DNA from 2 places in the Halomonas sp. MMH1-48 genome. Region 2 is predicted to be linked to the other one. Evidence: riboswitches for the same ligand, from Rfam matches in the RefSeq annotation. Region 2 holds a riboswitch; the other holds the start of a gene.
The links. Region 2 has a riboswitch for thiamine pyrophosphate ahead of MHM37_RS13005 (sodium:solute symporter). Riboswitches for the same ligand answer to the same signal wherever they lie in the genome.
Positions count from the first base shown of each region.

Region 1: it holds a riboswitch for thiamine pyrophosphate, as region 2 does, so the genes downstream of both, thiM (hydroxyethylthiazole kinase) here and MHM37_RS13005 (sodium:solute symporter) in region 2, are expected to answer to the same signal.

Region 1 covers NZ_JAKRFL010000007.1:120,642-135,181, reverse strand. The annotation lists gene MHM37_RS08975 (DUF6164 family protein) at 1-256, opposite strand, end outside; gene gloA (lactoylglutathione lyase) at 259-792, opposite strand; gene MHM37_RS08965 (DUF2237 domain-containing protein) at 984-1,358, shown strand; gene MHM37_RS08960 (hypothetical protein) at 1,483-1,827, shown strand; TPP riboswitch at 1,872-1,963, shown strand; gene thiM (hydroxyethylthiazole kinase) at 1,988-2,797, shown strand; gene thiE (thiamine phosphate synthase) at 2,787-3,401, shown strand; gene MHM37_RS08945 (LysR family transcriptional regulator) at 3,398-4,318, shown strand; gene MHM37_RS08940 (DoxX family protein) at 4,409-4,816, shown strand; gene MHM37_RS08935 (class III extradiol ring-cleavage dioxygenase) at 4,873-5,610, shown strand; gene MHM37_RS08930 (DMT family transporter) at 5,614-6,489, opposite strand; gene MHM37_RS08925 (serine hydrolase) at 6,595-7,986, opposite strand; gene rplQ (50S ribosomal protein L17) at 8,184-8,570, opposite strand; gene rpoA (DNA-directed RNA polymerase subunit alpha) at 8,610-9,605, opposite strand; gene rpsD (30S ribosomal protein S4) at 9,731-10,351, opposite strand; gene rpsK (30S ribosomal protein S11) at 10,364-10,750, opposite strand; gene rpsM (30S ribosomal protein S13) at 10,803-11,159, opposite strand; gene rpmJ (50S ribosomal protein L36) at 11,281-11,394, opposite strand; gene secY (preprotein translocase subunit SecY) at 11,423-12,754, opposite strand; gene rplO (50S ribosomal protein L15) at 12,755-13,189, opposite strand; gene rpmD (50S ribosomal protein L30) at 13,193-13,375, opposite strand; gene rpsE (30S ribosomal protein S5) at 13,382-13,882, opposite strand; gene rplR (50S ribosomal protein L18) at 13,894-14,244, opposite strand; gene rplF (50S ribosomal protein L6) at 14,254-14,540, opposite strand, start outside.
Region 2 covers NZ_JAKRFL010000015.1:21,176-35,715, reverse strand. The annotation lists gene MHM37_RS13055 (methyl-accepting chemotaxis protein) at 1-221, opposite strand, end outside; gene MHM37_RS13050 (ABC transporter substrate-binding protein) at 271-1,428, opposite strand; gene MHM37_RS13045 (flavin reductase family protein) at 1,533-2,144, opposite strand; gene arfB (alternative ribosome rescue aminoacyl-tRNA hydrolase ArfB) at 2,252-2,674, shown strand; gene MHM37_RS13035 (DUF1289 domain-containing protein) at 2,713-2,895, shown strand; partial or broken gene MHM37_RS13030 (proline racemase family protein) at 2,880-3,929, opposite strand; gene MHM37_RS13025 (zinc-binding dehydrogenase) at 3,941-5,113, opposite strand; gene MHM37_RS13020 (MFS transporter) at 5,354-6,532, shown strand; gene MHM37_RS13015 (magnesium transporter CorA family protein) at 6,529-7,497, opposite strand; gene MHM37_RS13010 (diguanylate cyclase) at 7,515-8,945, opposite strand; gene MHM37_RS13005 (sodium:solute symporter) at 9,020-10,399, opposite strand; TPP riboswitch at 10,389-10,492, opposite strand; gene MHM37_RS13000 (peroxidase-related enzyme) at 10,558-11,148, opposite strand; gene MHM37_RS12995 (hypothetical protein) at 11,329-12,018, shown strand; gene MHM37_RS12990 (CoA-acylating methylmalonate-semialdehyde dehydrogenase) at 12,062-13,558, opposite strand; gene MHM37_RS12985 (putative zinc-binding metallopeptidase) at 13,781-14,540, shown strand, end outside.

The sequences.
Region 1 (14,540 bases), on a different contig from region 2:
TAGGGGCATCATCACGCGCCAGCGCCTCTTCGTGTTCACGGCGCACCTTGGCTAATCGCTCGGCCTGGTAACGCGCCAGCACCGCCTCGGCATCGTCTTGCTGTGCTGGGTCGCGCAACCAGATGGCGTCGACTCCCAGGCGGAAAAAGCCCGCTTGGGTTTCGTACACGTCGAAGCCATGTTCTTCCAGCAGTTGGCGGACTTCCATGGCCTCTTCATCGGTCACGTGGTGCAACCGAAACAGCAGATGAGCCATCGTTAATCGCCCATGCCTGCCATACGGTCGGCTTGAATCACTTCGATCCAGTAGCCATCGGCGTCTTTGACGAAGATCACGTCTTTCATTTTGCCTTGGTCGGCACGCTTCACGAAGGTGACGTCGTGCTCATCGAACCACGCTTGGGCGGCTTCCAAGTCCGGCACGCTAAAACAGATGTGCCCGAAGCCTTGCGGCTCGGCATTACCGTCGTGGTAGGCAAAGTCCTGCTCGTTTTCGGTGCCCCAGTTGTGGGTCAGCTCTAGCAGGCCTTTCTGGCTGAAGGTCCAGGCGGTGCGCGCTTGGGTCTCTTCCGGCACGTGATCGCTCTCCTCGACATTGGCCAGAAAGTAGAGCGAAAACTGCATCTCCTCGAAGTCCAGACGGCGCAGCACCTGCATGCCAAACACCTTGGAGTAAAACGCGAGCGCACGCTCAGGGTCTTTGACCCGCAGCATGGTGTGGTTCAAGCGAAAGCCCTGGGTTTGCGAAGCGGCCGGGGTCACCCCCGGATGCTGTTCACCTTGATACGACATGACACTCTCCTGGTTGGATGATGCTTGTGTTTACGCGATGCAAAATCTTTGACGGACGTATGACTTTGTACAAGGCTTAGGCGACAGCGTCGTGCTTCCCGCTGCCTGTGCATCACTGCCTTTGAAGGCGTTATTTCCCATGTTATGAGGGCGAGGAACGCAGAATTCCAGCCTGCCCCCGAGGAGTCTTTATGTCCCGTGATCTAAACGTATTGGGTGAACCGCTCACGCCCTGCTGCCACTCGCCGAAAACCGGTTTCTATCGCGATGGTTTTTGCCGGGTAGGGCCAGACGATGTCGGCATCCATTCGGTGTGCGCCATGGTGACCGAGGAGTTTTTGGCCTTCTCCAAGGCGCAAGGCAACGACTTGGTGACACCGCGGCCGGAGTTTGGCTTTCCCGGTTTGAAACCCGGGGATCGCTGGTGTCTTTGCGCGCACCGCTGGGCCGAAGCGGCACAGGTAGGACTCGCGCCGCCGGTCGTTTTGTCCGGTACGAACGAGCGAACGCTGGACATCATTCCACTGGTCAAACTCCAGCAGCATGCGCTAGATGCCGTGCATTAATACCTGGGCAAAGGCGCCCCCGAATGCCCCTGGAAAAATGATGCAAATCTTCTACACTTCTATTTCGACAATTTTACATAGTGACCCGTGATGCCCCATGAACGGCGTCCGATAGGAGCACGTCATGACCGCTATCGATATGACCCTTGGCGATCGCCTGACATTGAAGCAGCTGAGTAATGCGATTCAAAACGGCTTCTCCCCCATCGTCGAAGTCGAATCCATGGACGGTATCTACAAAGTGCGTTTCCACCATGCTAATGGCGTCTCGGACCTCTGTGACGCTCAAGGTCGCGTCAGCACCTTTCTGGGAACCGGTGAAATTCGCGACGCTCTGGGCCAGCTCGGCTTAACCCATGGCGTGCTGACCTTTGCCGATCAGTGCGGCGACGAAATGATTGGCGTGCAGGGCCGAGCCATCACCCCTGACGAAATGCTCACGTACGGGACCCGCATCGCGTTTCGTTAACTCGTTGCGGGCTTTACAGCGCCGCCCAAGGCTAGGATAGTACCCACCAACGACAGGGGCGCCGCTCAGCGGCTGAGAAGCACCCTTTGAACCTGAACCGGATAACGCCGGCGTAGGGAGTCGTGGTGCTTACCACCACCTCCTTACCCGGGAGGAAACCATGACTTACCCCCCACTTGGCGATATGCTCGCTGCCCTGCGCGAGTCCACGCCGCTCGTTCACTGCATGACCAATTACGTGGCCATGAACAGTACCGCCAACCTGCTGCTGGCCACGGGCGCATCGCCTGCCATGCTGCACGCCGCAGAAGAGGTCGCTGAATTTACCACGATGGCAGACGCGCTCTCCATCAATATCGGCACGCTCTCTGCCCCCTGGGCTGAGTCGATGCAGCTGGCGGCGCGCACGGCCGACACGACCGACACCCCCTGGGTGCTGGACCCCGTCGCCGTCGGGGCCACCGAGTTCCGCCAGCGGGTGTGCCAGGCGCTGCTGTCCCATCGCCCCAGCGTCATTCGCGCCAATGCCTCGGAAGTGATGGCTCTGGCCGGCTTGGCCAGCCAAGGGCGTGGGGTCGATGCGACCGCCACCACCGATGACGCCACTCACGCCGCCATGACGCTCGCCCAGCGGCAACGCTGCATCGTCGCCATGACCGGCGAAACCGATGTCATCACCGATGGCATCCACCACGTACGGTTAACCGGGGGCCACCCGCTGATGCCCCGCGTCACGACGCTCGGCTGTGGCTTGAGCGCCTTGGTGGCCGGGTTCGTTGCCGCCAACCGCGAGCACCCGCTGGCCGCGACGCTGGCCGCCTTGGCGTGCTTTGGCATCGCCGGTCATCGTGCGGGTCAGCAGGCCAAGGGGCCGGGCAGCTTTCAGGTCGCGTTTCTGGATGCACTGTACCAGCTCACTCCAGAGGATCTTTCGTCGCAAAGCCAAGTGGAGACGCTGCATGCCGTGTGATCTTTCGCTCTATTTGGTGACCGATGCCGCTCTGTGCGCGGAAGCGGGCCTCGAAGCGACGGTGGAAGCCGCCGTCAAAGGCGGAGTCACCGTGGTGCAGCTACGCGACAAGCATGCCAGCGACGAGGCGATGATCGAACAAGCCAAGCGCCTCAAAAGGCTGCTGGCGGGCACCCATGTGCCGCTGATCATCAACGACAGACTCGCCGTGGCCATCGCCAGCGGTGCCGACGGCCTGCATGTTGGCCAGAGCGATACCGCGGTTCCAGAGGCGCGGGAGGCGCTGGGGCCGCAGGCCATTCTAGGACTGTCGATCAACACCCTCGCGCAGCTTCGTGACGCGCCCATCGCGCTGTTGGACTACGTCGGGTTAGGCCCCATTTTCGCCACTGCCAGCAAGCAGGATCATGCTCGGCCCATCGGCTTCGAGGGCTTAGCCGAGCTGGTGCGCGCCTGCCCGTTGCCCAGCGTGGCGATTGGCGGCTTAAAGGCGCAGCACGCCACCCAAGTGAGTGCCGCCGGCGCCCAAGGGATGGCGGTGATTTCTGCGATCTGCGGCCAGCCCGACCCTTACCGGGCGGCGCTGGCGTTTCGCGCCCCATGAGTCGACTCGACCAGCTGACCGCCTTCGTCAAAGTGGCGGAGCTTGGCAGCTATACCCGCGCTGCCGAGGCATTGGATCTTTCACGTACGCGGGTGTCGCGGCAGGTCATGGCGCTAGAGGAGACGCTGGGCGCTCGCTTGATTCAGCGCACGACGCGGCGGCTGCATCTTACCGATGCGGGAGAGCGCTATTTAGCCCATGCCCAGGCCATTTTGCTGGCGTTGGAGGAGGCCGCTGCCGATGTCGGCAGTGGCACTCACACTGTGAGTGGGCGGCTGCGCATCAATGGTCCCATGAGTTTCGGCACGCGCTATCTCGCGCCTCAGGTAGCGCAGTTCATGCAGGCGCACCCCGCACTCGATGTACGCCTCGATCTCAACGACCGCCGCGTAGATTTGTTGGAGGAGGGCTATGATGTCGCCATCCGCATCGGCAGCCTGCCCGACTCCAGCCTGATCGCCAGACGGCTAGCCCGCTGCCAGCTCGTGCTGTGCGCGTCACCCGGCTATTTAGCGCAGCATGGTACGCCTTTGCGCATCGAAGACCTTACCCAGCACCACTGCCTACGCTACCGCAGCGGGCAGAACAGCGGCGACTGGCGCTTCGGCCAGCAGTACGTTAGCGTCACGGGGCCGCTGGAGAGCAATAATGGGGATATGTTGACCCATGCCGCAGAAGCGGGATTAGGCATCGCCCAACAACCCAGTTTTCTGATTCATGAGAGCGTACAGCGGGGACACTTGGTGCCGCTTCTATTAGACCTACCGCCGACCTACCTAGACATACACGCCCTCTACCCCGCACGGCGTTTTCTACCCGCCAAGGTAGCGCACTTCATCGATCAGTTGGCCGATGCCTGGGGCGACCCACCCATATGGGAACAGGGGCTTGGATTATCGCGTATATCGCAACAGTAAAGTGCTCATCGGTTAGATTATCTTCTCCTCTCGCTAGCCTACAGTAGCATCATCGCATCCATGGTGATGCCCAAAACGCGAGAGAGTGCTATGACGACGTTACCTACCCCGACGACAACCCTTCATGCAACCGCCCTACTGCGCGTTAGCCTAGGTGTGATGGCCCTGGCTCACGGCCTGATGAAAGTGTTCGTGTTTACTCTTCCTGGCACGGTGGGCTACTTCGAATCGCTTGGCCTGCCCGGTTTCATGGCTTACTTGACCATTGCCGCCGAAGTCGGCGGAGGCTTGGCCCTGATGCTGGGCCTATACACCCGCTGGGTGAGTCTGGCGCTAGTACCGGTGCTGCTCGGCGCCGCCTGGGTACACCTCGGTAACGGCTGGGTCTTCTCCAATCCCGGCGGCGGCTGGGAGTTCCCAGTGTTCTGGGCCGTGGCCCTCCTGGTGCAAGCCGGCCTGGGCAGCGGTAGCTTCGTCATCAGCCGCCGACTGGCATAATCCAATGGCCTGCCGAGAATCACACGTTGGCAGGCCCATTGACTGGAGCGCATCCTATGTTACCGAGTCTCTTCATCTCCCACGGCTCTCCCATGCTGGCGCTCACCCCCACGCCAGCCCATCACTTCTTGAGGAAGCTGGGCCGCACTCTGCGACCCAAGGCCGTCGTGGTGGTTTCAGCACACTGGGAGACCGAACGGTTGCAGGTGAGCCGTAGCGCGACACCTACGACTATCCACGATTTTGGCGGTTTTCCCGACGCCCTGTTTGCCGTGCAGTACCCAGCGCCTGGGGAACCCGTCTTGGCCAAACGTTTGGCCCAACAGCTAGGCGCCACGGAGACGGAGCGCGGACTGGATCACGGCGCGTGGGTGCCACTGTCACTGATGCATCCGGATGCCGATATACCGGTGGTGTCGCTATCACTGCCCAGCCGCTGGGGTGCTAGCGAGTTGATCGCCCTGGGCGAGCAGCTCGCACCGCTGCGTCAGGAGGGTATCCTGGTGATCGGTTCGGGCAGCTTGACCCACAATCTCTACGAGCTGCAGGCTCAGGGCAGTCAAGTGCCGGCTTGGGTCGAGCGTTTCGCCGAGTGGGTGCATGCAAGGCTGCGAGAAGATGACCGCGATGCACTCATCCACTGGCAACGCGGCCCCGATGCTGAACGTAATCACCCCACACCCGAGCACTTTCAGCCGCTTCTGGTAGCCATGGGGGCGGGCGGACAGGCAACACTGCGTCATCACAGCGTCGAACACGGCGTGCTGGCCATGGATGTCTATCAGTTTGCCTAACGTCTACGCCGTTGGGCGGCGTTTCAAGGTAGTGCGTCGATCGTGGTAAGCGATAGCTAAGCCGCTCAACATGATCAGCGCGCTGCCGACCCATACCCAAAGGTCCGGCAGCTCTCCCCAGAACCACCAACCCAACAGCACCGCCCAGAGCATGGCCGTATAATCGAAAGGGGCTGCAATGGCCGCAGGCGCATAGCGAAAGGCCAGAGTAATGAATGCCGTGGCACCGACACCCAACACCCCAGATACCAAAAATCCAAGCCAATGCCACGGCTGTGGGGTTTGCCATACCCAGGGCAAACTCACGGCCGTCACGACCAGCGGCACCATGGTCATATAGAACACCATCGCCCATAGGTGCTCGTTGGCGCCATAGCGCCGCGCCGTCACCATCATGAGCGCATAGAACACCGCCGCCGCAAGAACGATCATTGCGCCCAGCTGGAAAGCATCACCGCCAGGGCGCACGACGATCAGCACTCCTAAGAAGCCTAGCAGCGACGCCACCAGCACCGGCGGGTCGATACGCTCACCCAGCAGCGGTACGGAGAGTAGCGTCACGAACAGCGGCGCGACGAAGGCAATCGCCGTGGCCTCGGCCAAGGGCAGCAGGGTCAAGCCCCACACGAAGCAGACCATCGTGGCGGTGTAAATCAAACCGCGCAGCAGATGCACGCCTGGACGCCGAGTACGCAGCTTGCGTAATCCGCCGCTTACGTAAGCCAACAGGGCAATCAGCGGCAGCGATACCAATGTGCGGAAAAAGATGATCTGTAAGGGCGAGTGGACGGCTCCCAGCCATTTAGAGACCGCATCGCCAAGCGCCAAAAACAGCACGCCTAAGCACATGAATAAAATGCCTTTTAGCGAGGGCGTCATCCGTTGTCTCCTCTTCTACGTTTATTATTGTGGCTGCGCACCCAGACGCACAGCATAAAAAAGCCCCGCCAACCGGGGATTGGCGGGGCAGCGATATCATGCGGCTCAAAGACTCGCGTTGACCACCATGCAGTCCATGCCCTGCGCCTGTAGCGCTTGGCACGCTTGGCGTGCCTGCGATTCGTTCAATGAGACGACACGGGCGCGAAACACTGTCGTGGGCCCCTGAAGCGGATCGATGGCAACGCGGCCTCCCACGCTCGTTGGCAGCCGCTGTGCGGCTTGGCGAGCAAACTGCTCTGCCTGTGCCGCTTGGCTAAATGCTCCGACTTGTATGCCCCAACTCGCCGAGGCTGCTTGCCCCTCAGGCGACGCACTGGCCAGTACCTGCTCCCGCTCGATAAAGGCCTGCAGCGGATCTGGAGACGCGGAGGGCGGCGTACGGTCTGCCTCAGCAGCATCGATGAGTTGAGATTCGACTGCCTGCGCGGGCGTTGTGCGTGTAGCGCTCGGTGTCGGGGAGAGGGACGTTGCCGAGACATTGGCTACCATCGGCTGGTTAGAGGGTCGAACAGGCATTGACTGTCGCAGCGGTTGCGCAGGCCCGGCAAAGCCCATGAACTCACTGGAAAAGCTCGTGTTCGCCAACCAGGTGCGCCGATCTCTGAGCGAGGCGCGCATAAAGCTACGGTCCAGCAGATCCGCCATGTGGGTATCTCGCGAGGAGGAGCTAAATCCGCCCATCACCACGGCCACCATCCGCCGACCGTTGTGAACGGCGGTGGTGGCTACGTTAAAGCCCGACGCGCGAATGAAGCCGGTTTTCAAGCCGTCGGCACCGGGGTAGTCGCGCACCAAGCGATTGTGGCTGGTATGGCGCGTGCCACGATAGGTGAACTCCTGCAACCCGAAGTAGTGATAGTATTGAGGAAAGTCCTGCATGACTCGTACCGAGAGCGTCAGCATGTCACGCGCGGTCGTCCTTTGCTGGTCATCGGGCAGCCCAGAGGCGTTGCGGAAGGTGGTGGCGTTCATCCCCAGTTCACGGGCTTTCACCGTCATCAGGTTAGCAAAGCGCTGCTCGCTGCCACCTAATGCTTCCGCCACGACCACGGCCACATCGTTGGCAGAGCGCACGGCTAGCGCACGAATCGCCGTATCCACAGGAATGGAGCTACCGGCCGACAGCCATAGTTTGGTCGCCGGCATGGCAGCCGCCTGAGCAGAAACGGGCAACGGCTGATCGAGGCTTAGTCTTCCCTCCTCCAGCGCTTCGAATGTTAGGTAGAGCGTCATCATTTTCGTGAGCGACGCAGGATAGCGTGGCTCGTCAGCATTTTCAGCGTATAGCACTTCGCCGTTTTCGAGATCCACAACGATGCCTGCATAACGAGGATTCGCCTGGGCGTTGGCGCTACCCATCAGCATCATCATCAGCATGACCAGTAGCCAGTGCGCCGCCCAAACCGCTGTGCTCACTCCTCGTGTTGTTGCCATACCGACCTCTTACTGATTGATCACACTGCCCGACGCTTGGCCGTTCATACGGCTGCTGCATTAGCCTAGCATGCCTTATCGTTAAATTGATCTTCCCTTAGAGCATTCATCTCGATAAAGCAGCGGAAAAAGCGCAGATATAAAAAAACCGACCCAAAAGGGTCGGTTTTCATTGTGCCTACCAGAAGGAGCAGCGCTTATTCAGCGACGGCTTCTTCTTCAGCCACCGGGCGGTCTACGAGCTCAACGTACGCCATGGGCGCGTTGTCGCCGGTGCGGTAACCGCACTTGAGAATACGGATGTAACCACCCGGACGCTCGGCGTAACGCGGACCCAGCTCGTTGAACAGTTTGCCGACGGCTTCTTTGGAGCGCGTACGAGCAAACGCCAAACGGCGGTTTGCAACGCTATCCTGCTTTGCCAGGGTGATCAGCGGCTCGATAACGCGACGCAGTTCCTTGGCCTTGGGCAGGGTTGTCTTGATGACTTCATGTTCGACCAGCGAGACAGACATGTTCTTGAACATGGCCTGACGGTGCGAGCTGGTACGATTCAGATGACGACCACTCTTACGATGACGCATGGTTGTGATTCCTTACCAAACTGGGACTCAAGTCGACGCTTACGCGGAAGCCTTGTCGTCCTTCAGGCTAGCGGGTGGCCAATTTTCCAGCCGCATGCCGAGGGACAAGCCGCGCGCTGCCAATACATCCTTGATTTCATTCAAGGACTTCTTACCGAGGTTCGGAGTCTTCAGCAGCTCCACTTCCGTGCGCTGAATCAGATCACCGATGTAGTAGATATTCTCGGCTTTGAGGCAGTTAGCGCTGCGTACGGTCAACTCGAGATCGTCTACGGGGCGCAATAGGATCGGATCGACGTGATCCTCTTCCTCTTCGACTTCCTGCTCTTTATCAGCTTCCAGGTCGACGAAGGCGGCCAGCTGCTCTTGCAGAATGGTCGCACTGCGACGGATAGCCTCTTCCGGATCCAGGGTACCGTCGGTTTCCAGGTCGATAATCAGCTTATCGAGGTCGGTACGCTGCTCGACACGAGCGGCTTCGACCGAGTAGGAAACACGGCGAACAGGGCTGAAGGTGGCATCCAGCTGCAAGCGTCCAATCGCACGGGTCTCTTCATCAGAGCCACGAGCGTCAGCCGGTTCGTAACCACGACCCAGCGCGACCTTAAGCTGAATTTTCAGCTCGGCACCTTCATTGACGTGTGCAATGACATGGTCCGGGTTGACGATTTCGACGCTATGATCAAGCGCAATGTCGCCAGCGGTGACGACGGCTGGGCCCTGCTTGTTCAGCGAGAGCACCGCCTCATCGCGGCTGTGCATCTTGATCGCAACATCTTTCAAGTTCAGGAGGATTTCGATGACATCTTCCTGCACCCCTTCGAGCGCACTGTATTCGTGCTCTACACCGGCAATTTCAGCCTCTACCACAGCGGCGCCGGGCATGGATGAAAGCAGAATGCGACGAAGTGCATTCCCCAGGGTGTGACCAAAGCCGCGCTCGAACGGTTCGAGGACGATTTTGGCATGATGTGCGCTGATTTCTTCGACCTTGATGTCGCGAGGACGAAGAAACTCTGTCACTGAACGCTGCATATGAACACCTTTCAGGCTGCCAAACGGATACTGAGTACTCTAAAGCACAATACTCAAGAGCATCTGGGCGGTTAGCTTTGCTATCCCGCCCAGGCCTCAAGAAGCAGAAACGTACATCAAACTGCTTACTTGGAGTACAGCTCGACGATCAGGTTTTCGTTGATGTCGGCAGTCAGGTCACCGCGTTCAGGCAGAGCCTTGAAAGTGCCTTCCATCTTCTTGGCGTCGATGTCAATCCAAGCGATGTCGCCACGGTTGGCCGCAATGGTCAACGCGTTTTGAATACGGGCTTGGTTCTTCGCCTTTTCACGGATAGCGACCACGTCACCGGGCTTCACTTGGTAGGAAGCAACGTTAACGGTGCGGCCATTCACGGAAATCGCCTTGTGGCTGACCAGCTGACGCGCTTCAGAGCGAGTCGAGCCGAAGCCCATGCGGTAGACGACGTTGTCCAGTCGGGATTCGAGCAGCTGCAACAATACTTCACCGGTCGCACCTTTCAGGCGAGCGGCTTCTTTGTAGTAGTTGCGGAACTGCTTTTCGAGTACGCCATACATACGGCGTACTTTCTGCTTCTCACGAAGCTGCAAGCCGTAGTCGGAAAGACGCTGACGACGCTGGCCGTGTACACCCGGGATCTGCTCGGATTTACACTTCTTCTCGAAGGGAGTCACGCCACTCTTCAAGAAGAGATCGGTGCCTTCACGACGAGACAATTTGCACTTAGGTCCAATATAACGAGCCATGAATCTGTCTCCTTAAACGCGGCGTTTCTTAGGCGGACGGCAGCCATTGTGGGGAATGGGCGTCGCGTCTACGATGCTTTGCACGCGGAAGCCGGCGGCATTCAGTGCGCGCACGGCGGATTCACGGCCGGGACCGGGGCCTTTGACCAGCACGTCTACGTTTTTCACACCATACTCGGCTGCAGCAGTCGCTGCACGTTCGCTTGCTACTTGCGCAGCGAACGGGGTGCTCTTACGAGAACCACGAAAACCCGAACCACCGGCAGTTGCCCAAGAGAGAGCATTGCCCTGGCGGTCTGTGATCGTCACGATCGTGTTGTTAAAAGAGGCATGGATATGCGCAACGGCATCCACTACCTGCTTTTTAACCTTTTTACGGTTACTACGCGGGTTAGCCATGTTGATGTCTATTCCTGTCTATACGCTGGCTCTCTATGAAAGAGCCTGCGTGTTATTTGCGGATCGGCTTACGCGGGCCCTTACGGGTACGCGCGTTAGTCTTGGTCCGCTGACCACGCAGCGGAAGACTACGACGATGACGCAGACCACGGTAGCAGCCTAAGTCCATGAGACGCTTGATGTTAAGCGTGACATCACGACGAAGGTCGCCTTCTACGGTGAACTTACCAACTTCAGAACGCAGGGTATCCAGCTCATCGCTGGACAGGTCTACGATCTTGGCAGTCGGCGCGATACCGGCAGCAGCACAAATGTGCTTAGCGCGAGTACGGCCAATCCCGAAGATATAGGTCAGCGAGATCGCCGCATGCTTGTTGTCCGGGATATTGACGCCTGCAATACGGGCCATCAGCTTACTCCGAAATTTGAGCGGCTTGCTCGTTTAATCATCTACAAAAGGCGCAACAGCATACCCCTTTATAAGCCCTAAGGCAAGGGGTATGCCGGCACCCGCTTAATACAGCCCAGGTTTAGCCCTGACGCTGTTTGTGCCGCGGTTCGATGCAAATGACGCGAACAGCGCCATTGCGACGAATGATCTTGCAGTTACGGCACATCTTCTTTACGGAAGCTCGAACTTTCATCGTTCTCTCCAATTCGCAACGGCGCGCCTCAGCGCATGATGCCGCCGCTACCGTAGCCTTTCAGGTTGGACTTCTTCATCACTGAGTCATATTGATGCGACATGAGATGCGACTGCACCTGGGCCATGAAGTCCATGATGACCACTACCACGATCAGCAGCGACGTACCGCCAAAGAAGAACGGGACGTTCCACGCTACGATCAGGAACTGGGGCATCAGGGAAACCGCAGTGATATACAAGGCACCGAACAGAGTGAGACGCGTCATCACTTTGTCGATATAGCGAGCGGTCTGCTCGCCGGGGCGAATGCCCGGCAGGAAGGCGCCTGACTTTTTCAAATTGTCAGCCACATCCTTGGGATTGAAGACCAGCGCTGTGTAAAAGAAGCAGAAGAATACCACTGCCGCCGCGAAAAGCAAGATGTAAAGCGGTTGGCCAGGGCCTAACGCTTGTGATGCACGCTGCAACCACTCCATCCCTTCGCCAGCCCCTACCCACTGACCGATCGAAGCCGGAAAGAGGAGGATGCTAGAAGCAAAGATGGCTGGAATAACACCGGCCATGTTCACCTTCAAAGGCAAGTAGCTGCTTTGGCCTGCATACATCTTATTGCCGACTTGGCGTCGCGGATAGTTCACTTTGAGGCGGCGTTGACCGCGCTCGATGAACACCACGAACGCAACGGTGGCAATACCTAGCACTGACAGCGCTAACAGCGGAAGAACATTCCAGGCCCCTTCATTGCGAGCAAGCTCGAACGCTTGCCCCACGGCACTGGGCAGCCCAGCGACGATCCCCGCGAAGATCAGCAGCGAAATACCGTTGCCAATGCCCTTCTCGGTGATCTGCTCACCTAGCCACATCATAAACACCGCGCCCGACACGAACGTGATGATCGCAGTGAAATAGAAGCTGAAGTCAGCGCTGTAAGCGATGCCTTGGCTAGCCAGACCCACGGACATGCCGGTAGCCTGGACAAGTGCCAGTATCACCGTGCCGTAGCGGGTGTACTGGCTGATCTTGCGGCGGCCAGCCTCGCCCTCTTTCTTGAGCTGTTCAAGATGAGGGGAGACCGCAGTCATGAGCTGCATGATAATCGACGCCGATATGTAGGGCATAATGCCCAAGGCGAGGACGCTCATGCGCTCCAGGGCGCCACCCGAGAACATGTTGAACATGCCTAGGATGGTGCCCTGTTGCTCCCTAAACAAGGCAGCAAGCTGGTCAGGATTGATACCGGGAACGGGAATGTGGGCACCGATACGGTACACCACGATGGCGAGGAGCACGAAGCGCAAACGCGCCCACAGTTCACTCAGACCGCTGCCCATCGCCGGCATATTTCCTGACTTGGCCATTTAGTCCTCTACCTTGCCGCCAGCGGCTTCGATCGCTTCACGGGCACCTTTGGTGACCTTGATACCACGAACGGTAACCGCCTTGTTCAGTTCGCCAGAAAGGATGATTTTCGCGTGTTGCGTTGCATCCTTCAGCACGTTGGCTTGCTTTAAGGTTTCCATGGTGACCTCGTCACCGGCAACCTTGGCAAGCTCGGCCAGGCGGACTTCTTCAGATACCAGCGATTTAGCGGACGTGAAGCCGAACTTCGGCAGACGACGCTGCAGCGGCATCTGACCGCCTTCGAAACCTGGCTTGACGCTACCGCCACTGCGAGATTTCTGACCTTTGTGGCCACGGCCACCGGTCTTACCAAGACCGGAACCGATACCACGACCAACGCGCTTTTCAGCGTGCTTGGAGCCCGGTGCCGGGCTCAGGGTATTGAGTTTCATGGATTACTCTCCCTCAACGCGCACAAGGTAGGTCACCTTGTGGATCATGCCGCGTACGGCAGGGGTGTCTTCCAGCTCAACCGTATGACCGATGCGACGCAGGCCCAGGCCCTTCATAGTAGCCTTGTGCTTGGGCAAAACGCCGATGGTGCTGCGGATCTGGGTAACCTTGATCGTTGCTGCCATGGTGCCTTACCCCGTGATCGCTTCGACAGACAGACCGCGTTTGGCGGCCACGTCTTCCGGTGCTTGCATGGAGGAGAGACCTTTGACAGTCGCCCGCACCACGTTAACCGGGTTGGTGGAACCGTAGCACTTGGCCAGTACATCGTGGACACCGGCCAGCTCTAGTACAGAGCGCATGGCGCCACCGGCGATGATACCGGTACCTTCGGAGGCTGGCTGCATGTACACCTTGGAAGCGCCGTGACGGGCTTTGACCGGGTACTGCAGCGTGTTGCCTGCAAGGTTGACCTTGACCATGTTGCGACGAGCTTGATCCATCGCTTTCTGGATTGCGACCGGCACTTCACGCGCCTTGCCACGACCGAAACCGACACGACCTTTACCATCACCAACGACGGTCAGTGCGGTGAAGCCGAAAATACGACCACCCTTGACCACCTTGGCGACGCGGTTGACCTGCACTAACTTCTCTTGCAGATCGCCGCTTTGCTGTTCGTTCTTCGCCATCGTAAAACCCTTTAGAATTCCAGGCCGCCTTCACGAGCGGCGTCGGCCAGAGCCTTGACGCGACCGTGATACTTAAAGCCAGCACGGTCGAAGGCCACCTGGGTGATGCCTGCTTCTTTAGCGCGCTCGGCAATCAGAGCACCGACCTTAGTAGCCGCGTCTGTGTTGCCGGTCGCACCCTCGCGCAGTGCCTTGTCCAGCGTAGAAGCACTGGCCAGCACTTTGCCACCATCCGGCGAGATAATCTGCGCGTAGATGTGACGCGGGGTACGGTTGACGCACAGGCGATACACGCCCAGCTCGCGGATCTTGGCGCGAGCGCGGCGGGCACGACGGAGACGAGATTCTTTCTTCGCGTTCATAACCCTGCCTTACTTCTTCTTGGCTTCTTTGCGACGCACCTGCTCGTCGGCGTACCGTACACCCTTGCCTTTATACGGCTCAGGCGGACGGAAGGCGCGGATTTCCGCGGCGCACTGACCGAGCATCTGCTTGTCCGCGCTTTTCAGCACGATCACGGTGTTTTTCGGCGTTTCCGCCGTAACACCCTTAGGCAGTTCGTAGTCGACCGGGTGCGAGAAGCCCAGTGAAAGATTGAGCGTCTGGCCCTTAGCTTGGGCACGATAACCGACGCCAACAATTTCGAGAGTTTTTGTGA
Region 2 (14,540 bases):
GCGGCGAGTAGATCGGCATGTCGCTGGCCAAAGGCACCCATGGTCAATACCATGCTGCGGCTCGCATCTTGCAGCGGCAGCACCTCATCGGCCACGAAGTGCTGAACGTTGATCAGCCGCTGGTTGGTCATCCACCCAGTGCCGGCCAACACGATGCTGCCCAGCACGGCGGCGACAAAGAGGCTAATGAGCATCGCGCGGATACTTATGGTTTTTTTCATCAGGGGTATTCGCTGTGTCAGAGATTGCAAACGGAATAGAGAGCCACGGCTAGCGGGCTAGGCTGTTCCAATCCACCGGCTCGAACTGGCCATTTCGGATAATGGTAGGCCAGACGGCATCGCTGGCTTGATGGTCGTTCGGGCCCAATGTGAGCGGTTCGCCAACGCCGATATCGATACTGCCCAGGCTCAAAAGGCCATTGACCACCGCTTCTCGATCAGGGTTATTACCCGCCGCCTTGAGGCCTTCGGCAAACAGCTTGGCGGCTAGGTAGCCTTCAAGGGAAATAAAGTCGGGGGTGGCGTCGGGGGCGTACTCAGCCAACGCCTGACGATACTCTTCGACGGCCGGCAGATCGGCATCCAACGGCGGTACCACTTGCGTCACGATGACCCCCTCCGCCTGCGGGCCAAGCGCCTCTAGCAGCGCCTGGCTACCGACGAATGAGACATTTAGAAACAGCGCATCGGGCAGGTCTTGTCGCGCTTCACGAATGAAGTCAGCGGCCGGGCCAAAGGTGCCGACGATGATCACTGCCTTGGGTGTGACCGGTGCCTGAAGAATACTGGCAAGCCCTTGATGAACGTTACGCGTTCCGCGGGTGAAACGACCATGAACCAGTTGGGAGGTATTCAAGACGCCTTGGGCATTGAGCGCGCGAATTGCGCCGTTATAGCCCGCGTCGCCAAAACTGTCGTTTTGGGTAAAAAATGCGATCTCTTCGGGCTCTATACCAGCCGCAAGAAGGCCATCGATCATTGCTGCCGTTTCTTGAACGTAGCTGGCACGGTAGTTGATGACATAACGATCGGGCGGTGAGCGGCGCAGAATTCCCGCCCCGGTGAATGCCCCAAATAGCAGCGTCTTTTGCTGATTATAGATCGGGATAGTGACCGCTGCCGTAGGCGTTCCTACATTGCCAATCGCGGCAAGCAGGCGATCGTTACCCACTAGCTCGCGGGTGTACTTGGCTGCCTGCAGCGGCGAGTATTGATCATCGAACGTCGTGAGGCTGATCGTTTGACCGTTGATACCGCCTTCACTATTGAGCTTGGCAAAGTAGGTGTCGATGCCCTGCTGCATACCAATGCCCAGAGGAGCAGCACCGCCGCTTGCGGGCGCCACCATGCCGACTTCGAGTGCGGCATGAGCCAGCGGAGCAGCCACAAGCCCCGCCGCCATTAGCCATGTTGTGATTCGACGCATTGGTTCTCTCCCACATCGCGATGCTTTTTTCTAATATCGGCGGAAGAGTATACGACTTAAGCTTGGCGAGCTTTTAAACAGAGTGTAAAAAAACGTGTCTTGATTTAAGCAGGCCGCTCGATGGCGAAGCGGTCAGTGATGCGCACGTAGTCACTCCCCGCCAAGCGGCCGATCGGTTGCAGCGCGGCCATATCCACGTGACGACCGTCCCACAGCGTATCGTCGATATGAATCGACACGATTTGCGCCAACACTAGGCTACCCGCTAGCGGCCGATCGCCAAAACGCTTCACTTCCAACAGTGTACAGCCAAATGCCACCGGGGCCGCTGCGATGCGTGGCACGCTCACCCCCGGCATGGTGGACTTTTCCAGCCCCGCCAGCGTGAACTCGTCTTCGTGTCTTGGCAGGCTGGCGCTCGTGGTATTGAGCGCATCGACCAACCCTTCGGTGCCGACATGTACCACGCACTCTTGGACTTCTGCCAAATTTCGCAGCGTGTCTTTGGGTTGGGCGCTACCATCCAACAGCGGCGAAAATGCTAAAATGGGCGGGTCGATGCTGGCCACGTTGAAAAACGAGAATGGCGCTAGGTTGGCGTTCCGCTGCTTGTCCTGAGTAGCCACCCAGGCAATCGGTCGTGGGCAAACGCAGCCCGATAGCAGCCGGTAGAGACTACCTGCACTGAGCGACGACTCGGTCAATAGAGTATTCATGGACTCTCCTGATGGCGTGGCAAGAACGGTGCCCTTAATAGGCCGCTGGCGCCTACCCTCTGTCAAGTATGTTAGCCTACAGACTCATACAACGATCCGGGAACGGAATGCTCACTATTACCAATAGCGTTAGCTTGGCCGACTGGGAAATCGACATTAGCCAAATTCGCGCACAGGGGGCAGGCGGTCAGAATGTCAATAAAGTCGCGTCTGCGGTGCATTTACGTTTCGACATTCAGCGTTCGACGCTGCCGCCGGTCTACAAAGAGCGACTAATGGCCCTGTCGGACCAGCGTATCAGTAAAGAGGGGGTAGTGATCATCAAAGCTCAGAGCTACCGCACGCTCGAGCTGAATAAAGAGGACGCCTTGAACCGCCTCGAGGCGCTGATCAAGAGCGTGGCCAAACAGCCCAAAACGCGCCGTCCTACGAAACCTACGAAAGCCTCTCAGCGCCGCCGAGTGGACCACAAAACCCGGAAAGGCAAGCTCAAGTCGCTACGTGGTAAAGTGCCAGCCAGTGAGCGCTGATCGCTTTCCCCTTTCTACTACTTGACACAGTGAACTCGATGCCATCGACACCTCGCCCGCTATCGCCCTGTATTCACGTATGCCAGATCGAGCCGAACACCCAAACGTGCCAGGGATGCGGGCGCACGTTGGATGAAATTGCCTGCTGGGGAAGCATGACCGAGGCCGAGAAGGCCCCGGTGTGGGAACGAATCGAACAGGAGGGCTACGTCTCTTCGTGATGGCGATCACTCAGGATATGATGCAACTCGCCACAGGCGACCATCGGGTCGTCGCAGTTGATCACGATACTCGACTCCGCCAGCACGTAGCTGCGTCCCGTAATGGTGTTTTCCACCACTTGATAAGCCCCTTCTTGATGCGTGCCGGTAAACGTGCCAATGAAGCCGGTTTACCTAAGCGATACGGTTTCCAGCTTATCGCCGAGGCTCAACCGCCCCTCGTAATTCATTAGCGCTAGCCTTGCCGACGTGCCGGTGCCCGTGGTACTCCGGCAAATGACGCCGGGGTGCACGTAGGTGGTCGACCGCGAGCGGATATAACCTTCGGCGATCGGCTCTTCGGGCCCCATGAAGTGCAGAAAAGGCAGCGGACCCACGTCGCCTAGGGTGTAGTGGGAGAAACCGCGTTGCGCCTTGATGGCCTCCACGATTTTGTACGCACAAGCCGCCAGCGCCTGCTCTTCATCACGCACCAGCTTGAAGCCCAACGCCTCGGCATCGACCAAGGCGTAAAAACCGCCACTATAGGCGACGGAGTAGGTGACTTCCCCAATCCCTGGCACTTGAATGGTGTCGCGATAGGTATCGATATAGCTCGGCAGGCCTTCGCAGGTCACGGACTCCACCACGCCGTTGTGCACTCGGGCCTCGATTTGAACCAGCCCTGCCGGGGCCTCTAACTTGAAGCGTTGAATTCCCTCCTGCTTGGGCACGATGCCGGTTTCCAGAACGGCCGTGGCCGTGCACAGCGTGTTCGAGCCGGAATAGATCGGGTAGCCCATCACTTCCATGATGATGTATCCGGCCACGGCTTCCGGGTCGGTGGCAGGCACCAAGAGATCCACCGACATTTCGGGAATGCCGTAGGGCTCTTCTAACAACAAACGGCGCAACCCGTCGGCGTCGTCGCGCAGGTACTCCATCTGTTGACGCACCGTCGCACCGGGCAATGCATCGATGCCGCCCGTGACGATGCGGCTGACATCTCCCCCGGCATGGGTGTCCAACAATCGAATCGTATGCAGGTTTTTCACTCACCCGGCTCCTAGGCAGAGGTTATGGCAAATGGGGCACCGTGGGTGTCCCACTGGGCATCGGGAACGATGACGATTTTCCCCAGGTAGTTGCTGCCTCGGTTCACGAAGTAGCGCTCGGCCTGATGCAAGTCAGAGAGTTTGAACGCGCCATGCAGCACCGGTTTTAACTCACCGCTGCGTATCCACGCTATCAACTGCTCTGCTTCTTCCCGAGTACCGTGGGACACGCCGACTATCTGCACCTGATAGAGATAGATGCGGGTCCACATGATCTCGCTGAGGTTACCGCCGCTGGCACCGGCAATGGAGAGCCGGGGGTAGGTGGTGCGACGCTGCATATCGCCGATCATGGTATCGATGAACAGATCGGTCATCTCGCCACCAACGAGATCCATGACGGCATCGATGGCCTGACCATCGGTGGCGGCCAGCACACGCTCGACGAAAGTGGGCAGGTCGCCTCGATCGATGACGGCTTCTGCGCCCAACGCACGTAGCGCGTCGGCTTTATCGAGCTGGCTAACGGCGTAGGGAATCGCGCCGACGATACGGCATAGCTGGATCAACGCCGTGCCCACCCCGCCGCTGGCGCCGCTGACGAGGATACGCTCGCCCGCCTGAACGTTGGCCGCCGTCATCATGTGGTAGGCCGTTTGATACGAGCACATGCCCATGGCCGCAAGCTCGGCATCGTGTAGCTCAGGGTTGGGGACATGGTGAAACTGGTCGGCAGGCACTGCCACGTACTCGGCGTAGCCGCCGTCTGCGCCGTGTCCGTAGTAGTCCGGCGTCAGGTTAATGTCACGACGCTCGTCGGCATACAAATTGAAATCCAGCAGCCCGCGCTCCCCGATACGCCGGGGATCGACCCCCTCGCCGACAGAAACGACCCGACCTGCCACGTCAGCGCCTTGAATACGCGGAAACGTCAGGGTCGGCGACCCACCCATGGCAAACGAGGTCACGTCCTCTTTGCCTTTGGTGGGGTATAAGCCTTCGCGCGCTTTGCGGTCGGTGTTGTTTTTCGCCGTCGCCGTGACTTGCACCAGCACCTGCCCAGGGCCGGGCGTTGGCGTGGGAACGTCCTGACGGTATTGCAGAGCGTCGACATCACCGTGACCGGTCAAGAGCATCGCCGACATCGTGGCCGGAATCGTTGCGCTGTTATCCGTGTGGGCCATGGGTGGTTCCTTGTTGAGTGCATATGTCGCGACGATAACAAACGCCGGGCGAGGTTCAAGGGGGCGAACGAAGGACAGCATGCCCTCGATCACGATGGATGAGTAGAGCACATAGTGCCCTTAAGCCACACTCCCCCAGTCAGCCGCCTGGCGGGTCGTCAACTTTTCGCCAATAGTGAGAGTAAGCAAAACCCGTCAAGCTACGGGTCGACCGTGCTTCTGCCCCTGCCAAGGATCGGTATGCTTCACTTCACCTCGACGTACCATCGCCGTCTCACCTGGACCTACTTTGGCCTGTTCATTGCCATTGGGATGACCGGCGGACTGCTTGGCCCAGCACTGCCCCATTTGGCCGAGGCCAGCGGTGCCTCCATGAGCCAAATCGCCGTGCTGTTCACTGCACGTGCCGTTGGCAACATGAGCGGCGCCATGGTCACCGGGCTGCTCATGGATCGCTTCAACGGCCACCGCGTGTTGGTGATGATGGGCGTGCTGGCGGTAGCCGGACTGGCGCTGGCCCCGCTTAGCCCGCTTCTGCTGCTGTTGACGCTGCTGTTCATGCTGCTGGGATTTGCGGAGGTATCGCTCAACGCGGGCGGGAACACGCTGCTTTTGTGGCTGCACCGAGACGCAGCGGGCCCCAATGTAAGCGCGCTGCACTTCTGTTTCAGTTTCGGCAACATGCTCACGCCGCTGATCATGATTGCTGCGCTATCCCTCACCGGACAGTTTCACCTCACGTTTTGGATCGTCGCGGCCAGCGTGGCTGCCATGCTGTGGCCGCTGTCACGCTTCGTCAGCCCGTCCATGCCCACCGTTGACCCTAATCCCGCGTCCTTGGCTACGCTCAAACACCGCGACCCGCTCTTGCTGGGACTATTCATGCTACTGTTTTCTCTTTATGTGGGCATCGAAATTACGTTCGCCGGCTGGGTCACCGCATACGGTACGCTCTCTGGATTAACCACCGAGCAGGCGGCGTTGCTGGCAACGCTGTTCTGGCTGGCGCTCTCGGCGGGACGCCTGCTCGCCATCCCGCTACTACGCGTTTGCTCACCTTGGCAGGTGCTCGCTGGCTGCCTAGCGCTGGGGCTGAGCGCAGCGGCAGGTCTGCACCTCAACGCGCTGCCGCCAAGCGCTGGCGCGCTGCTGTTTGGCCTCTCCGCCTCGGCGTTTTTCCCTACGCTGTTTGCACTGTGCAACCAGTCGATCGTCATGCGCGGGCGCACCACCGGCGCCATCTTTACCGCCGCGGGCAGCGGGGCGCTGGTCATTCCGTCACTGACCGGCCCGCTGCTGGATTTGGCGGGTGCGGGGGCGTTTCCTATATTGTTGGCCACGCTTTGGCTACTGATTGCGCTGGGGCTCTTACTGTTGGCCAGTCGTCTGCGGCAATTGGCGGTTCGACAAGGGGGTTAAAACCAGCGTTTCCGTTTGAACAGCCAAATGAGCACCCCACCAATCCCTAGCATGGCCCCCCAAACGAAAAAGTAGCCGTACTGATAGCTCAGTTCTGGCATGTACTCGAAGTTCATGCCGTAAATACCGGCGATAAAGGTTAGCGGGACGAAAATAGCGGTAATCACCGTCAACACCCGCATGGTGATGTTCAACTGGTGTGATGAAATGGAGATATAGCCGTCGACGAGATCGCCACAAATGTCGTAGTACATTTGCGTTAGGGTGTAGAGTCGCTCGAAACGTTCTTCGACATCGGTTATGGCATGCAGCGTTTCGCTTTCGCCTCGCGGCAAGTGCGCGTAGTCGTACGCCGTCAGCTCTTGGGTGATGCCTTTGTGATAGCTGAAGATCCGGCGCATTTTGACCAGACGCGAGCGATACGTGGTGATTTTACGCATCAACACGTCGTTACCATTGTCTAGCAGCTCGTCCTCGAGATCACTGAGCTCCGTTTCGAATTCCAGCAAGCTATCGATATAAAAGCCCGCCGAGGTGTACATCACTCTCAGTGCCACCTGCTCGGGTGACTGGGCCAATAGCGTTTTGCCGTGCTCATTGAGTAAGCGTTCGATACTCATCGCCTCGCCGGGGTGCAAGGTCACCAAAAAGCGTTCGCCGACGAAGAAACAGATCTGCTGAGGTACGAAGTTTAGCTGGGCATCGAACGAGGAAATGCCGCGATAGATGATCAGCGTGTGATTGTCGAACTCTTCGATTTTCGGCGGATGGCGCTCTTTGTGGGCGTCTTGTATGGCCATCGGGTGACACTCGAAGCGCTCCAGTATCTCACGCTCCTGCGCTTCGCTCTCTCCTTTCATGTCGACCCACAAGTGTGCTGTGGGCATGCGCATCCACTCGTCCATCAGGCGAATGTCGCCCTCGCGCACGTCGCCCTCTGGGGTGGTCAATAGACAACGAATCATACTCGTCCTTGGGTTCGTTAATGGGGGGCAGACGTATCCGCCGGACGTGCCAGCGCGATACGCGCTTTGCCTGCGCGTTTGGCGTTGTACATGGCCTCATCGGCGCGCTTCAATAACTCCTGAGGTGTCTCCGCCGCGTCGTGGACGAACAGCGCCACACCAATGCTGGTACTTACTTGCAGGGTCACGCCACCTGCGCTGAGCGGCTCCTCGATCACCTCGATCAGCTTATGGGCCAGCGGCTCCGGTGCGTCGCTGGTCACCCCCTCAAGCAGCACGACGAACTCATCTCCCGCCCATCGGGCAACGAAATCCGTCTCGCGGACGGTTCGCTGGAGACGGCTCGCGATGTCGCGCAGCAGCTCGTCCCCCATGGCATGGCCGTGCTGATCGTTAATGCGTTTGAACCCATCGAGGTCTAGAAACAGCACGGCCAGCGGTGCGAGCGTACGGCGTACCCGTGCCATTGCCTCCGGCAAACGCTCATCTAGGGCGCGGCGGTTGGGCAAACGGGTGAGCACGTCTTCTCGGGCCTGCTGGTCGCGTAGGCGCTCTAGCTGCTGGCGTTCGGTAATGTCGTGAATGAACAAGCTGCGGCGTGGGCGGCCATTCACCTCGAAACGCTTCAGTCGCACCTCGACCGGCAAGCGAACGCCATCGCGCCGTAGGGCTTCTCCGGTCACTGGCATGGCGACATCGTCACTGGTGATTCCGTCGGGAAACATGAGCGATGTAATCGGTCGAGTGAGGGCTTCTTTGCGACGCCAGCCGAACATGGTCTCGGCTGCATGGTTCCAATCCAGCACGCGCCCCTGCTCATCGACGCTCAAATAGGCATCATATGCCGACTCGATCACCAGATTGAGTTCGCGGGTTCGCTGCTCGATACGCTGCTCGAGGCTTTGATGCAGCGCCGTGAGCGCCTGCTGAGTGGCGGCACGAATCTTCTGCTCGTTGATGAGCCGTTCGCGCAGGTGGATTTCGCCAATCACGATATCGGCCAAATCTTGCATCGCAGCCTTTTCTTGGTCACTTAAGCTGCGTGGCTGGCTGTCCATGGCGCATAGCGATCCGAGGACCAGCCCTTGTGAACTACGCAGCGGTATCCCGGCATAAAAACGGATGCCGCCAGGTGTCATCACGTAGGGATTGGTCACGAAGCGTGCGTCTTGCTGAGCGTCTTCGACCACTAGCGGCTCATCTTCGAGTACCGTGTAAGCACAAAACGCGACGTCCCTAGGTGTTTCCGATACCGCCATGCCCACTTGAGACTTGAACCACTGACGATCGGTGTCGATCAGACTGATGGTAGATTTAGGAACGCCGAGCAGCACGGTGACCAATCGCGTGATCCGATCGAAAACGGGCTCGTTTGGCGTATCCAGGAGGGCCAGTTCGTTAAGCGCAGCCAAACGGGCAGTTTCGTTGGGGGGTAACAGGTGGCTCATGGCGATCACACCTAAATGGTCATCAAACCCTTAACAGCATAACGCGAAACGAAATGTCCTGCTTAACGCCTTGATTAACGGACTTCGACACGTTGACGGCTCACCAGAGCCAACGCCACGCTGACCGTTGTTGAGAGTAGCAGCGCCCCTACGAACGGGCCTAACGTCGGTACGCTGCCGGGGAACGTGGCGGCCATTACCCCTGCGCTGACGCTGCCCTGACCGATCCAGCCAGGCAGCACGGCCCCTACAAGCCCCGCAAACCCGCCGCTTATTGCTGCCATCGGTGTCATACGCTGCCACAAACCCAGCAGCACCGGCACCACTATCGCTGCACACAGCAGATCGGCAATCAAAAATAGCCGCAGCACGGAGAGCCCTTGCAAGGCAATCACGATCACAGGCAGCATGATCGCCACGGTGAGCCAGCGCGCCTTGTTGAGGGCCTCGGCCCGGTGACCATTGGCCCACAGCGACGCAATGCCGTTTTGTAAGGTGTCGACGCTCGAGGTGACCAGCGTGACGGCCAGTACCAATGAAGGCAGCGTGATCCATACCGGGGCATCACTAAGCAGCGCAAAAAACGGCATGGGCGGCTCGCCGAGACTGACCCCGCTCATCGCTGCCATGATACCTACGCCACCAATCACCATGACGACCAGTACGGTCAAGCCGCCACCCAACCAGGCACCGCGCCCCAGGCTCGCGTCGTCTTGGGCCGCCCATACCCGCTGCCAATAGCCTTGGTGAAACAAGTTAGCCGCCGTCACGGCGATCACCAGCGTCAACGCCACGCTGAGCGAGCTGCCGATGGGGAGCGACGGGAGTTGTGCGTCATTCGGCATACTGGGCAGTCGCCAGAGCGTCACGCTGGCGACGGCGAGCAGCAGCGCCAAAAGCAGCCACGCTTGCCAGCGGTCGGTGGCCAAGCTTGCCCGCAGCCCGCCCATGACGGTGTACACCAGCGTGGTGAGCGCCACCCCGATGATCACCACAGCGGGAGGCACGTCGGAGAGTAGCGCGGTAATCGCCCCGATGGCGGTGAGTTCAGCAGCCAGGAAGCAGCCCATGTAAGCCACGGAAACGAGCGCCACGAAATGGCGTACCCCCTTGCCATAGCAGGCGTCGGCAAACTCGGCAATGCTGCGTCCCTCGGGCAGTGCTTGGCGTATCTTAGGCCCGTAGAGACCCAAAACGATGAACGGCAGCGCCGAGCCAAGGGCATAGCCCAGTAGCGCCACGGGCCCTACGAATGCGCCGATTTCAGGGGGTGCAAAGAGTATCCAAGCCCCCATACCGGACGCCAAAAAGGAGAGCCCCAGGGTGGCCGACGTTTGCGAATTACGAGCGGTGACATAGTCATCCAACGAGCCGCCACTGAAGCGTGCCCGAAGACCCAGAAAAGCAAAGCAGCATAACGCTGCGCCTAACACGAAAGACGTTAGGTAAGGCATGTCGCGCTTCCTCCGCCGGTACGAACCGGATCAGGTTCCAGGGTCTGCGTTGCGCGCATTCTCAGCCCCATTGGGGCTCCCCTGGCGACAGTGAGTGGAGGCAGTATCCTCAAGCAAAGTGGTGCGTTAGTAAAGCCTTGCCCATGGGGCCGGGCTGCTTATTCCACTTTCTTGGGGACACGCCCCATCAGGTAAAACTCGGCGTTGGGCGGTGTTCCAGCTAGTGTCACCAAGCGGTTGGACATGCCAAAAAACGCGGCAATGGCACCGATGTCCCAGCAATCATCCAGTGTGAACCCCACTGCCTCTAAACGCGCCTGCCATTCGTCTGAAAACTCGCCCAGATCGATGGCACTGTGCAGTGCAAAGTCGAGCATCAACCGATGACGCTCGCTCAATCCCGCCACACGATGGTTGATGGCGATATTATCGGCCAGTAACGGATCTTTACTGTAGATACGCACCAGCGCGCCATGGGCGACGACACAGTACAAGCAGCGATTGCGGGCACTGGTCGCAACGACAATCATCTCTTTCTCTGCTTTGGTCAGCGTCTCCGATGGTCGCTCCATCAACGCATCGTGATACGCAAAAAAAGCGCGAAACTCGTCGGGTCGGTGAGCCAACATCAAAAATACGTTGGGCACGAAGCCCGCTTTCTCCTGCACGGCCAACATGGCTTCCCGAATATCATTGGGAACATTATCCAGAGTGTCAGGAAGTTTGAACCGACTGATCGATGCAGCCATAGAGGCTCCTTTTTTATTTTGAAGTAGAGTCCCACTACCAACTCACTTTTATCCGTAACAAATTGCTAACTAAAGACTCTTTTCATATGGCTTTACGCTCGCCATACTTTTAGTGATCTAATGTCATAAAAGCCGTACGCTATTCGGCTAGCCAAGCGGCGTACTTACAGGGAAACCACCATGTCATACTCCGAAGCAAAAGAGCACACGCCAGGGCGTTTGCATGAACTGTTCGCAGACCCGTACCGTGCGTTCGAGAACGATACGGATGAGCGTCAGTTGCATATCCGTGTCATGCTTCACACCCTGCTGGCCCGGCCTATGCAGCGCGGCCTGGTCACGCTTCGTGTGATTCACGGCTGGGAGAACGGTGGTTTCGAACCTGCCGACCTACAGCATGCCGATTTTACGCTGCACAACCTGCAAGATTTCGAGGCGGCGGCCACCTCCTTTCACGCAGCGGCGGAACGAAATGCCCCCCTACCCGCAGATCAAACCGCTATTCTCGCGGCTCCCCTGGCCGATGCCATTGCCGATGCCGAAGCAGAAGGCAACGCGCTCACCGACGATATTCGTGCCACACCGGCTCGCTGGCCCGCGTTCGAGGGTGGGCTTGCCCTCTACACTCTGTTCAAAATGTACCATCGCCTCGTATATGGCGAGGACGATACCTACCGTTGCTCACAATGTGAGACCCCCCACGGCCTTCGTGAAATTCATGAATTTCACCTCGAAGAGGGAGAATTCGCGCTGCTGGCGCCCGTTCGCGATGAGCAGGAGGCGCCATACCTGCTCGTACTACACGAGAGCCAGCTTGGTCCCATAGGGCAACTACTCTCGGAGAGCTTACCGCTGTTTCAGGACGTGTGAAGGTCGCCTCCTCTACCGAGGAGGCGCAGCGTGTTGCCGCTCGCTATAGCGAGATCGTGCTATTGATACCGCTAGAGACGTTTTCGGGCTCGAACCAGCGGGCAGTGACCGTTTTAGTCTGCGTCCAGAACGCAATCGCCTGTTTACCGTTAGGCCCTAGGTCGCCCAGCTTCGACGCCCGAGAACCGGTAAAGCTAAAGTAGGCGACCGGCACCGGAATGGGCACGTTGATGCCGATTTGGCCGACGTCGATGTCGGTCTCGAAGCGTCGCGCGACCCAGCCCGAGTTCGTAAAGATCGAGGTGCCGTTGCCATTCGGATTGGCGTTAATGAAAGCGATGGCGTCGTCCAGCGTTTCGACGTTGACGACACACAGCACCGGCCCAAAAATTTCCTCACGATAGATCGTCATCTCTGCCGTCACATCGGAAAACAGAGTCGGCCCGACGAAATTACCGTCTGGGTAGCCGTCGACCGTGTAGCCGCGCCCATCGACCAGCAGCGTAGCCCCCTCCTTGTCACCTGCCGTAATCAAACGCTCGACCCGCTCCTTGGCTTGCGGAGAGACCAGTGGCCCCAGATCGGCCTCGCGCTGGGTGCCGGGTCCCACGGTCATACCGCGCGCGCCGGCTTCGATGTCTTTGATCCACTCGCGCGCTTCCCCCACCAGCACGACCACCGAGTTCGCCATGCAGCGCTGACCGGCGGCACCAAAGGCAGAGCCCAGCAGGCTATCGATGGCTTGACTACGGTTGGCATCCGGCATGACAACACAGTGGTTTTTTGCACCCATCATGGCCTGCATACGTTTGCCAGCAGCGGCCGCACGGTTATAAAGCAGCGACCCCACATGGGTCGAACCGATGAACGACAGCGCCTTGATATCTTGATGGTCGGCAATTTGATTGGCGACGTCAGGCCCACCGTGCACGACGTTCAATACCCCAGCCGGAATACCCGCTTCATGTGCCAGTTCCACGAGCCGCATGGTAGAACTCGGGTCTTGCTCGGAAGGCTTCAAGACGAAGGTGTTTCCGGTGGCAATCGCCAACGGGAACATGAAACAGGGCAGCATGATCGGAAAATTGAAGGCGGTAATGCCCGCCCCCACACCCAGCGGCTGATGCATGGTATAGACGTCCACCTCGTTGGCCGCATTCTCCGCCAGCTCGCCAAGCTGTAGGGAGGTAATCGAACAGGCGTGCTCTACCACTTCTAGCCCGCGCCCCACTTCACCCTCGGCATCCGGCAGGGTTTTACCGTGCTCTTCGGTGATCAAGGCGGCAAGTTCCGCTGTATTCTCGCGAATCAACGCCTGCAGTTTGAGCATGATGCGCATGCGCTTGCCGAGCGGCACTTTGCGCCACTCTTTGAACGCTGTTTTGGCGCTGGCGATGGCGCGCTCGACTTCTTCGGACGTACAGAACGGTACTCGCGCCACCACTTCCTGGGTGGCAGGATTCACCACATCGCGCCACTCTTGGCTTTGCGACATGACCGGCTGGCCATCGATGTACATCGGAATTTCACGAACGGACATGATGCGTTTCCTCAGCTTGTGTTTGTTATGGGATCGAATAGGGAACCGTTAGGGTATATCAGCAAGTTGACGTAAACGTCAATTAGCCACTGGACAAAGACAATATGCCCTCCGCCCGACGATTTGGCTTTCCCTCTCGGTAAGGGCATCGCTATGCTGAGACAATGACGTATCATTACTCACCCTCGTGAGATGCGCTGTGGTGATCACAAGGAGGTATCCATGCAGACGTTTAGCTGCCGCTGTGGCAATCCGCTGTTTTTCGAAAATACCCACTGCTTGGCCTGTGAGTCGGAGGTTGGCTGGTGCCCCGCGTGTTGTAACATCGTGGCGCTGGAACCGTTGGATAGCGGCGGCTACCGCTGTACCCATGAAGACTGCGGCACGGCACTAATGAAGTGCCACAACTATTCCGTCGAAAACGTCTGCAACCGGATGGTGGTGATGACCGACGGGCACGCCGATACGCTATGCGACTGCTGCCGCTACAACGAGGTGATTCCCGACCTAGAGGTCGAGGGCAACCGGGAACGCTGGGCAGCGCTGGAGAGCGCCAAACGGCGGCTTTTCTATACGCTGGATTTGCTCAAGCTTCCCCACGGCGTCGAGGGCGAGGACATCCGCGTCCCACTGAGTTTTTCGTTCATGGCCGATGCGCTGCCCGACCAAGGGCTGTGGCGCTCCACGGCAAACCAAGAAAAAGTTTACACCGGCCACGCCAATGGCCATATCACCATCAACGTCAAAGAGGCCGATGACGTCGAGCGTGAGCGGCTGCGTGTCGACATGAATGAATCCCACCGTACGTTGATCGGCCATTTTCGTCACGAAATCGGCCACTACTACTGGGACCTACTGGTCAAAGACCAAGATGAAGCCGCCAGCATTCGCGTGTTCGGCAACCACAACCATCCCACCTATGGCGACGCCCTAGAGCAGTACTATCAGCAAGGCGCGCCGGCAGACTGGCCCACACGGTTCA